DNA from 2 places in the Loktanella sp. F6476L genome. Region 2 is predicted to be linked to the other one. Evidence: riboswitches for the same ligand, from Rfam matches in the RefSeq annotation. Region 2 holds a riboswitch; the other holds the start of a gene.
The links. Region 2 has a riboswitch for thiamine pyrophosphate ahead of thiB (thiamine ABC transporter substrate binding subunit). Riboswitches for the same ligand answer to the same signal wherever they lie in the genome.
Positions count from the first base shown of each region.

Region 1: it holds a riboswitch for thiamine pyrophosphate, as region 2 does, so the genes downstream of both, thiM (hydroxyethylthiazole kinase) here and thiB (thiamine ABC transporter substrate binding subunit) in region 2, are expected to answer to the same signal.

Region 1 covers NZ_JALKAR010000004.1:281,212-286,818, forward strand. Annotated here, with positions in the region: gene MWU61_RS10915 (glycosyl transferase) at 1-43, shown strand, start outside; gene MWU61_RS10920 (sugar phosphorylase) at 45-1,793, opposite strand; TPP riboswitch at 2,003-2,091, shown strand; gene thiM (hydroxyethylthiazole kinase) at 2,137-2,913, shown strand; gene thiE (thiamine phosphate synthase) at 2,910-3,542, shown strand; gene thiD (bifunctional hydroxymethylpyrimidine kinase/phosphomethylpyrimidine kinase) at 3,539-4,357, shown strand; gene MWU61_RS10940 (ABC transporter substrate-binding protein) at 4,354-5,292, shown strand; gene tenA (thiaminase II) at 5,289-5,607, shown strand, end outside.
Region 2 covers NZ_JALKAR010000003.1:174,806-180,412, forward strand. Annotated here, with positions in the region: gene puuE (allantoinase PuuE) at 1-453, opposite strand, end outside; gene uraH (hydroxyisourate hydrolase) at 617-970, shown strand; gene MWU61_RS08695 (LysR family transcriptional regulator) at 967-1,878, opposite strand; gene MWU61_RS08700 (urate hydroxylase PuuD) at 1,983-3,218, shown strand; TPP riboswitch at 3,274-3,372, shown strand; gene thiB (thiamine ABC transporter substrate binding subunit) at 3,409-4,395, shown strand; gene MWU61_RS08710 (thiamine/thiamine pyrophosphate ABC transporter permease ThiP) at 4,371-5,607, shown strand, end outside.

The sequences.
Region 1 (5,607 bases), on a different contig from region 2:
TATGAACGCCGCAGCACTTGCGGATGTTGCAGAGTTTCAGTGACTTACCCGCGGTTGCTGATCCAACGACATTGATAGGGGGCAAGCGTCAGGCCCCCTGCATCCATGTCGACCGGATCGCCGCTTAGCAGATCTATCCAGGGTTCATCGTCAATCAGGTTCATTGACATGTGATCCACCCGAACCGTTTCAGCGCTGACGTTATGGAGTGCAAAAATGGATTGGTGTCGGTCCAAACTTTGCCGCCATACGCCGAACACGCGGTTATCCAGCGGCATCGTAAATTGCGTCGCATTTGGGTGAAATGCGGGTTGCGCCGACCTGATCCGCAGACGTTCGGTCAATGCACCTAAGACCCGCGCCTGCGGTGTTTCAGGATCATCTAACAGGTCATTCAAGGTCGGATAATCCCACCGATGGCGGTTGATCGCACGGTTCATCCCGCGCCTTTCTACCTGCGCGTGATCGTTTGGTGTCGCGAGCATAGAATGGATGTAGAACGCCGGGATCCCTTCAAGCGACATGACGATGGTCTGCGAACAGACAAACCGATCAAAGTGGTGATCGTCTTGCCCCGTAAAAGTTTGCGACGTTGCATCGTAGAACGTCGTGTTGATTTCGTAGGGTGCCTGCCCCCCGTCCGGCAAGGCACGCATCGAGACAAGACCGCCGATGTCTTTGATTGTGTCGATCATTTTGGCCTGCTCGTCAGCGGGCAAAATACCCTCGACGGGGCGCATTCCGATACCGTCATGGCTAGCCGTAAAATTGAGATAGGCGCAGCCAAATTGCGCAGGCGGCATCCCGCTTTGCCAGCGACGCAAGTAATGCGCAGACCCCGACATCATCGCATGCAGGATCAATGGCGGTAGGGGAAAGTTGTAGATCGCGTGGGCTTCGTTTCGGTTGCCGAAATAGCTTAGGTTTTCAGCTTTTGGAACGTTGGTTTCCGTCAGCAATATGATTGTTTCAGCGGCAAAATCGCACAACACCCGCATTAACTGCACAATGGCGTGGGTTTGCGGCAGGTGGATGGATGGCGTCCCGATTTCCTTCCAAAGAAAGGCAACCGCATCGAGTCGCACAATGCGCACCCCGTTATCGACATGCAGGCGAATGATGCGCAGGAATTCCAGAAGCACCTCTGGATTGCGAAAGTCGAGGTCGATCTGATCATGGCTGAACGTGCACCAGACGTGGCGCGGACCGTTCGCGGTTTCGACCTTTTGCAAAAGCGGCGTGGTACGCGGACGCACGACTTCCTTCAAATCATCGTCTGGCGAGGCTTCAAAAAAGAACTGATCGTAGGGTTCTTGTCCTTGCAAGTAACTGTTGAACCACGTGCCTTGGCTTGAAACATGGTTAAGGACCAGATCCGACATCAGATGAAAGTCGTCCCCGATCCGGTTGATATCGGCCCAATCACCGAGCTGCGTATCAACGGACCGAAAGTCGGATACCGCAAAACCGTCATCAGACGTGTAAGGAAAGAACGGCAGAATATGGACACCGTTCACCGCACCTTTCAGACGGCGCAGCAAGAAATCATGAAGCAAATCCAGCGGCTTGTGCGCCCCATCCAGTATCGAATTCCCGTAGCTAATCAACACCGCATCATGTTCGGTCCACAGATCATTGCTCGGCGTTCGGCCATGTTTGCGTGGTTTGGTCCCATCCAGCCAAAAGGCGTCTACGATTTGACTAAGAAGGATATCCGCATCGATGTCCGGATAGACCTGCGCGATAAGAGGCAATAATTGCGTGCGAAGCGTCTTTGTCTTTGAAGTGTCCATTGGGTCAGAAAAACAGAGTTATCGCTAAGATCAAGCCGTTGCACGCAGTCTGCATACATTCGGGTCAAGTTCGACATGCAGGCGTCGCGCGCGCTTCGTATTTCGTAGAAAACGCCTACTTATTGGGCAGAAGAATTCTGATCGCCCCGGCATCAGACAACCCATGGGGCAATTTTTTCGTTTGACCCGCCTGTCCCGTGCATTTACGCAAGCCGTACCAGGGGCGCCGAAAGGCTGAGACGTACCCTTTGAACCTGAACCAGATAATGCTGGCGGAGGGAGGTAGTACGTTCCAGGCTTTGCGCGAGCGTCATCTCTTTTTTCCGCTGAAAAAGGAGACATCATGGCCCCGCAACACCTTTTGGCAGCGCTGCGCGAACAAAACCCGTTGGTGCAATGCATCACGAACTACGTCGCGATGAACGTGGCCGCGAACGTCGTTCTCGCGGCCGGCGCTTCGCCAGCAATGGTCCATGCATCTGAAGAAATTGCAGAATTCACCCCGATTTGTGGCGCGCTGACGATCAATATCGGCACGTTGTCCGCCCCATGGGCCGCGAGCATGTTGGCAGCCGCAAACGCGGCGAATGACAAAAACATCCCGTGGGTGTTGGACCCTGTTGCACATTTCATATCGACTTATCGCAAGGGCGTCGCTCAGGATTTATTGGCGTTGCGTCCCACGATCCTACGCGGCAATGCGTCCGAGGTTTTGGCGATGGCAGGTGCGATGGGCGCTGGTAAAGGTGCCGATAGCGGCGACAGCGTGGATGCTGCAGAAGATGCTGCACGCGCAATCGCCAAGGCACACGGCAGTGTGGTTGCGGTCACCGGTCCCGTTGATTTTGTGACAGATGGAACCCAATCGGCCAAGGTCACAGGCGGGTCCGACATCATGCCAAAAGTTACCGCGTTGGGGTGCGCGCAAACAGCGCTGATGGGCGCCTATGCCGCCACTGGCCCCGCTTTTGACGCTGCCCTTGCGACGCTGGCGCATTACAAGGTCGCAGGAACAATGGCCGCTCAGCAGGCAAAGGGCCCCGGCAGTTTTCAGATGCATTTCCTTGATGCGCTAAGCGCCGTGCAACCCGACGATCTGCCCAACGTGATCCTGTCATGACCAGCCTACGCCAACAATTGCGACTGTATCTGGTGACAGATACGGTACTGTGCCGCGGTCATGGGCTGATCGAAACGGTCCAAAAGGCGGTCGCGGGCGGCGTCACAATGGTGCAACTGCGCGCCAAAGACGCCACCACACGCGAACGGGTCGACATGGCCCGCGCAATCAAGGCCGCACTTGTCGGCACTGGTGTTCCGGTCATCGTCAATGATGATCTAGACGCTGCGATCACGTCCGACGCTTGCGGTGCGCATATCGGTCAAAGTGATCTGGCTCCGGCAGACGCACGCGGGATGTTGGGCCCCGACAAAATCTTGGGATTGTCATGCGAAACAGCTGCTACTGTCCAAGCCGCCGACCCTGATATCGTAGATTACCTTGGGATCGGGCCGGTATTCGGCACGACGACAAAGCAGGATCACGAGGCACCGATCGGCTTTGATGGCTTGGCAGAATTGGCCGCTTTGACGTCGCTGCCGACCGTCGCGATCGGAGGGCTGAAAGCCAATCATCAAGCGGACGTATTGGCATCCGGCGTGGATGGTCTCGCTGTCGTATCCGCCATTTGCGGGCAACCTGATCCGAAAGCCGCCGCCCAATTGTTCTTTCAGGAGCCCGTCCAATGATCCCGAACGTTTTAAGCATTGCGGGGTCTGACCCGTCTGGTGGCGCGGGCATTCAGGCCGATTTGAAAGCCATATCCGCCAATGGCGCATTTGCGATGGCGGCGATCACCGCCCTCACCGCGCAAAACACGCAGGGCGTTAGCGGTGTTCATTTGGTGCCGCCAGCGTTCGTGCGCGACCAGATCAATACCGTTTTTGATGATATCCGTGTCGATGCCGTAAAGGTCGGGATGATCGCAGATGCCGATATTGCACAAGCGGTTGTTGATGCGCTGACTGACCGCGACGTCCCTATCATCCTTGACCCGGTTATGATCGCAAAAGGCGGTGCGGCCCTTTTGGACCCCGATGCGGTTGCCGTGTTACGCGATGCGCTGCTGCCCATCGCAACCATTCTAACCCCAAACCTGCCGGAAGCAGCCCAACTGCTGAACATGCCGGTGGCGCATGCACGTGATGAGATGGCGGATCAGGGTCGCAAGCTTTGTGCGCTCGGAGTAGACGCGGTGTTGATGAAGGGCGGACATCTGCCGGATGCCGATAGTCCTGATTGTCTTGTCACCCCGAACAACATCACTTGGTTCGAAGGTGTGCGCACCGCTACCCACAATACACATGGGACCGGATGCACCCTGTCATCAGCGCTGGCTGCGCAACTGGCCAAAACGGGCGACGTTCATGCCGCTGTTGCCGCAGCCAAATCTTATGTGTCCCACGCAATCGCCCACGCCGATCAGCTTGCCGTTGGATCGGGGCACGGGCCAACCCACCATTTCGCAGAACTGTATCGCGCATCAAAGGAACCGCTTTCATGAAAACCGCATTGCTGGCCTCGGCCTTTTCCGTGTTTGCAGCGCCGCTTTGGGCGCAAGATCAAATGACACTTTTGCTCGATTGGTTCGTTAATCCCGACCACGGGCCAGTCATCATCGCGCAAGAGAAAGGCTATTTCGCAGACGTTGATCTTGAAGTTGACGTGATCGCCCCTGCGGATCCATCGGACCCGCCCAAAATGGTTGCGGCAGGGCGTGCGGACTTGGCGATTTCCTATCAGCCCCAACTACATCTTCAAATCCACGAAGGCCTGCCTTTGCAACGGGTCGGCACGCTGATCGCGACACCGCTGAATTGCTTATTAACTCGTGCTGACGGCCCAATCGCATCACCCGCCGATCTGAAAGGCCGTAAAGTCGGGTTTTCAGTGGGCGGCGTCGAAGAAGCCGTTTTGGGGCACGTGTTGAACACGCACGGGCTGACGTTGGATGATGTTGAATTGATCAACGTAAATTGGTCGTTGTCGCCTTCGTTGATGTCCGGTCAGGTCGACGCCGTTATCGGGGCATTCCGCAATTTCGAACTAAACCAAATGTATATCGAAGGCGTGCCAGGGCGTTGTTTCTACGTCGAAGAAGAAGGGCTGCCGGCCTACGATGAACTGATTTATGTCGCCAATTCCGAAACCATGGACACCGATATGATCATGCGTTTTCTCGCGGCGACCGAAAGGGCCACACAGTACATCGTAAACCACCCCGAAGAGGCATGGCAGATATTCGCAAACACCGCGCCAGAACTGCAGGATGAGCTTAACGCACGCGCATGGGCAGACACCCTGCCCCGATTTGCATTGCGCCCGACAGCGATGGATGCTGGCCGTTACGAGACGTTCGAAGCATTTTTACACGACGCGGGCCTGATACCAGAGGTCCATCCCGTATCGAAAATCGCCATTGATGTGACGTCGCAATGAGCGATCAGTCTTACGGTCAAACCTTTTCACGATGGCGGGCCGGTTGCCCCACTGCATGGCAGGCCTACACGCACCATGCCTTCGTTGAGGGACTTGGTGATGGGACTTTGCCGCGTGCAGCCTTCATCCATTACCTCATTCAAGACTACGTTTTCTTAGTCCATTTCGCGCGGGCGTGGTCCTTGGCGGTGGTGAAAGCTGAAACGCTTGCGGAAATGAAGACATGCGCCGCAACCGTCGATGCATTGGTCAATCACGAAATGGCCCTGCATGTCGCAACCTGTGCTGCCGAAGGCATCGACGAGCAAACCTTGT
Region 2 (5,607 bases):
TTCGGTGTGCAAACGGATGGATTCAGCGATTGCGGCGCGTTCTTCGTCCTCTGGCATGTCTTTGTGTTCGATCCATTTCAGACCGTGGCTGGCGATTTCCCAGCCCGAAGACTGCATCGCCGCGACCTGTTCAGGGGCACGTGCAAGCGCAGTGGCGACGCCGTAAACCGTGACTGGCAAATCCCACAGCATCCGGTGCACACGCCAGAAACCGGCACGCGATCCGTATTCGTACAAGGATTCCATGTTCCAGTGACGCATCCCCGGCCAAGGTTGCGCCCCTGTGATTTCGGACAAAAACGCCTCTGACGCGGGATCACCGTGCAAGATATTGTTTTCACCGCCCTCCTCGTAATTCAGCACGATTTGCACAGCAATCTTGGCCCCATTCGGCCAGTTGGCTGCGGGCGGGACGGCGCCGTAACCAGTCATATCACGGGGGTAGCGGTTCACATTGTTTTCCTTGATCATGCGGGTACCTTGTAAATCAAACTGATCAGCTTGGTTTTCAAATAAAACATGAAGCTGCCTCTTGCACGTCCCCTTTGGCACTTGCGGCAGGCTGACGTATAGATCGACCTCACCAGAGGCACCTTTTGCAGCGGAAAGACCTGTTATGACCGGATTTTTGACAACTCACGTTCTCGATACGGCGCGCGGCTGCCCTGCGCAGGGTCTAAAAATCGACCTGTACCGCATTGATGGTGACACGCGGACGCACATCACATCGCTGACCACCAACGATGACGGACGCACAGACAGCCAGATTTTGCCTGCTGCAGATTTCACCATCGGCACCTACGAATTGGTGTTTCACGCGGGCGCCTACCTTGACGCGATCGGCACGCCGGCTGAGGACCCGCGGTTCCTTGATATCATCCCGATCCGGTTCGGCATGTCAGAGCAATCGCATTATCACGTGCCACTGCTGTTATCCCCGTTCGGTTACAGCACCTATCGCGGTAGTTAATCGGCGGCGCGGACAATCGGTGCGATCCGACTGATCACGTAGTCCATGAACAACCTTGTCTTGGGGTCCTGATTGCGTCGGTGCGTGAACAAGCAGGCCAGCTGCACAGGCGTTGGGGGGGTCTCATCCGCCACCACAACAAGTCGTCCGGCCGCAATGTGATCCGCGACCTCGAATACCGGCTTGAGCGTAACCCCGCAGCCAGCCAACGCCCAATTGGTCAACACATCGCCATCGTCACATTCGTAACGTCCCGCGACTTGAAACTTCTTGGGCCCATCGGGGGTCATTAACCGCCACTGGAATTCGGTCGCACCCGGAAAGCGCAGGTTCAGACATTCATGGCCGTCCGCAATCAACGCCGTGCCGTTCTGAGGATGACCACGGGCCGCGATGTAGTCGGGCGCCGCACAAAGCACGCGTTCCACATCGGCGATTTTGCGCATCCGCAGATTGCTGTCCGTCGGTTGGCCCATGAAAAACGCCAGATCTAACCCTTCCGTCGTCAAATCAACCGTCCGGTCCGTCAACCGCAACCTGACCTGCACGTCAGGATATTCTTCTAAAAAACCGGGAATAAGTGGCGCGATCAAGCGTTTCCCAATGCCCAATGGCACGGCAACATACAGCGATCCGCGCGGTTGATCAGTGATGTTCACGACCTTCGCTTCGGCTGCATCGACGGCCTCTAGTACCTCGCAGGCCCCACCATAGAACGCTTGGCCTTGTTCGGTCGCGGTCAGGCTGCGCGTGGTCCGCTGGAACAGCCGGACGCCTAATTTTTCCTCAAGTTGCGATATCCGCGCCGATGTCACAGCAGGCGATATCCGCAAATCACGCCCAGCAGCAGACATACTGCCCAGTTCGTAGACGCGCACAAAAGTTCGGATATTATCGAGGTATGACATTGTTCTGGGTTTTTTGATGCTGTTTGGCCATTCCAAGCAATAGCAGAACAATCACAAGCGGCCTAGTGTGGCCGCACTTTATACACGGCACGGCGGAGACCCTAATGTACGACATGGCAATTCTTTGGGACTGGATCGCATTTTCCGTCCGCTGGCTGCACGTGATCACGGCCATGGCGTGGATCGGCGCATCGTTCTTTTTCATTGCGCTTGATCTTGGACTAAAGAAAGCACCGAACATGCCCGACGGTGTGCATGGCGAAGAATGGCAGGTGCACGGCGGCGGTTTTTATCACATTCAGAAATACCTGGTCGCCCCGCCGAACATGCCCGAACACCTGATCTGGCATAAATGGCAAAGCTACATCACGTGGGTCTCCGGTGCAGCCCTTTTAATGATCGTCTATTGGGTCGGTGGCGAGTTATTCCTGCTCGATCCGACCAAGGCTGATCTGACGTTGTGGCAGGGCATCCTGATTTCTGGCGGATCACTGACCATCGGTTGGTTGGCCTATGATTTCCTGTGCAAATCCAAGCTTGGCGAACAACCAACCACGTTGATGGTGTTGCTGTTTATCATCCTCGTCGTAATGGCGTGGGGGTATAACCAGATATTCACCGGACGCGCCGCGCTACTGCATCTTGGCGCTTTCACCGCGTCGATCATGACCGGAAACGTGTTTTTCCAGATCATGCCGAACCAACGTATCGTTGTCGCAGACCTGAAAGCAGGGCGCACGCCTGACGCAAAATACGGAAAGATCGCGAAGCTCCGGTCGACACATAACAACTACCTAACTTTGCCGGTCGTGTTCTTGATGCTGTCAAATCATTACCCACTGGCGTTCGGGACTGAATACGCATGGATCATCGCCAGCCTGATTTTCCTGACGGGCGTTACGATCCGGCACTACTTCAACACGATGCACGCCACGGGTGCAGGTCCAAACTGGACGTGGGCGGTCACCGTGCTGCTGATGCTGATCATCGCTTGGCTGTCATCGGTCAGGTCCACAGAAACCATCGAACAGGCCGAAGCCCGCGCGATGACGCCCTATGAACAGCATTATGCGTCAGCCGAAGGGTTCGACGACGCCTACAACACCGTGCTTGGCAATTGTTCAATGTGCCACGCGCGCGAACCGTTCTGGGATGGCATTCGCTGGGCACCCAAAGGCGTGTACCTTGAAACGCAAGCAGACGTCGCCAAACACGCAACCCAGATTTACCTACACGCTGGCGTTTCACACGCCATGCCGCCCCCCAACGCGATACAGATGGACGATGACGCCCGCGAAACGCTGATCACGTGGATCACAAACGCTAGAAACGATGGCTAGCCGCTAAGATGCGTTAACCGCTACCCTTGCCCTTCCCCATAAAGCATCCTACCAACGCCCTACCTCGGGGGGCCAATACGGCTGAGATTGCGCAAGCTGACCCGTTGAACCTGAACCGGTTAAGACCGGCGGAGGGAAGGTTTAGCACGCACGCTATCCCCCAATCCGCCCGTCGCATTTGGAGGATACGATGTTCAAAACCACTTATCTGACAGCTGTTGCGGGACTTTGCTTGGCGACTGCAGCCACGGCAGAGACCCCGAAATTGTCTGTTCTCACCTACGACAGCTTCACCAGCGAATGGGGCCCCGGCCCTGCGGTGGAAGCGGCGTTTGAAGAAATCTGCGCATGTGATCTGGAATTTGTCGGGGCTGGTGACGGCGCTGCATTGCTGGCACGTTTGCAGCTGGAAGGACCACGGACCGAAGCCGATATCGTGCTCGGACTGGATACAAACCTGACAGCCGCAGCCCGTGAAACAGGTCTTTTTGCACCGCACGGCATCACGGCTGACCTGACGCTGCCATTGGGCTGGACCGACACGGAATTCATGCCTTTCGACTGGGGCTATTTCGCGTTTGTGGGCAACGCCGACGCGGACGCACCTACGTCACTGCGCGAATTGGCCGAGAGCGACATCAAGGTCGTGATCCAGGACCCACGGTCATCCACACCGGGCCTTGGTCTGCTGATGTGGGCGAAAGAAGTCTATGGCGACGAAGCCCCACAATTCTGGGACGCAATCGCTGACAACATTGTCACCGTGACACCCGGTTGGTCCGAAGCCTACGGTCTGTTCCTTGATGGCGAAGCGGATGCCGTGTTGTCCTACACCACATCACCGGCCTACCACCTGATCGCCGAAGAAGACGATAGCAAGGTCGCATGGGAATTCAGTGACGGCCATTACATGCAGGTCGAAGTCGCTGGCAAAGTGGCCGGCACCGATGTGCCTGAATTGGCTGACCAGTTCTTGGAATTCATGGTGTCAGACGAGTTCCAATCAATCATCCCGACAACCAACTGGATGTACCCAGCCGCCACACCTGCGGATGGTCTGCCAGACGGTTTCGACACATTGATCGCGCCAGCCACATCTTTGCTGAAAACACCGGAAGATGCGCTTGCGGTCCGTGAAGAGGCATTGGCCGAATGGCGCGCAGCGCTGTCCCAATAATCACGCGCATCCCCGCCGTCATGGCGGGGATGTTGGTGCTGGTGCTGACGCTTGGCACGTTGATCGCAGTTGCGATGCGGGCCGAAGTGGGCACTGGCCTTTCTGCCGCAGATTGGGCCGCGATCAAATTTACGGTATCGCAGGCATTTGTATCTGCATTGGTCAGCATTATCATCGCGATCCCCGTCGCGCGCGCCTTAGCACGACAATCGTTTCGCGGGCGTGGCGCGTTGATCACCCTGCTTGGTGCCCCGTTTATTCTTCCCGTCATCGTGGCCGTTCTTGGATTGCTCGCAGTTTTCGGACGCAACGGTATTTTGAATGCAGGGTTAGAGGCGTTGGGCCTACCCACCTTTACGATCTACGGTTTTCATGGCGTGGTTCTGGCGCATGTTTTCTTTAACCTGCCACTCGCGACGCGGTTCATTCTGCAAGGCTGGCTCGCGATCCCGTCTGAACGTTTCCGGCTTGCGGCGACGCTAAACGCACCTGTCGGTCGCCTGTTGGAATGGCCGATGTTGCGCAGCGTTTTGCCCGGAACGTTTCTTGTCATTTTCCTGATTTGCCTGACCAGTTTCGCGGTCGCGTTGACCCTTGGCGGTGGGCCGAAGGCAACGACAGTGGAACTCGCCATATATCAAGCTGTCCGGTTCGATTTCGACCTTGGGCGTGCCGCTTTGCTGGCCTGTATCCAGTTTGGCATCTGCACTATCGCCGCCATCGTTGCTTGGCAGGTCACGGCCGTGGATGGTTTCGGCGCGGGTCTGGACCGTGTGGTGCAGCGTTGGGATGGGTCGCGGTCCATCGATTTTGCTTGGATCGGCCTTGCCGCCGCATTTCTGATCGTGCCCCTGTCGATGGTCGTGATCAACGGAATCATGAGCCTGTCCGAATTACCATTCAGCATTATCCAAGCCGCCACCCGATCGGTGTTTGTCGCCCTCGTATCTGCAATTTTTTGCATCACGATGGCCTTGGCGCTTGCCTTGCAAGGCGGGCGCATCGTGTCGATCATTGGCGTTTTGCCTCTTTCCGCATCAGGTCTGGTCGTGGGCACAGGGTTGTTCCTAATTGTCTTTCCCTTCTGGCGGCCATCCGATCTTGCCTTGCCTGTCACAGCATTGGTCAACGCGACGCTGGCATTACCATTTGCGCTGCGGTCCATTGCGCCTGCCGTTGATGGCGTTGTCGCCGACTATGGCCGGTTGATGG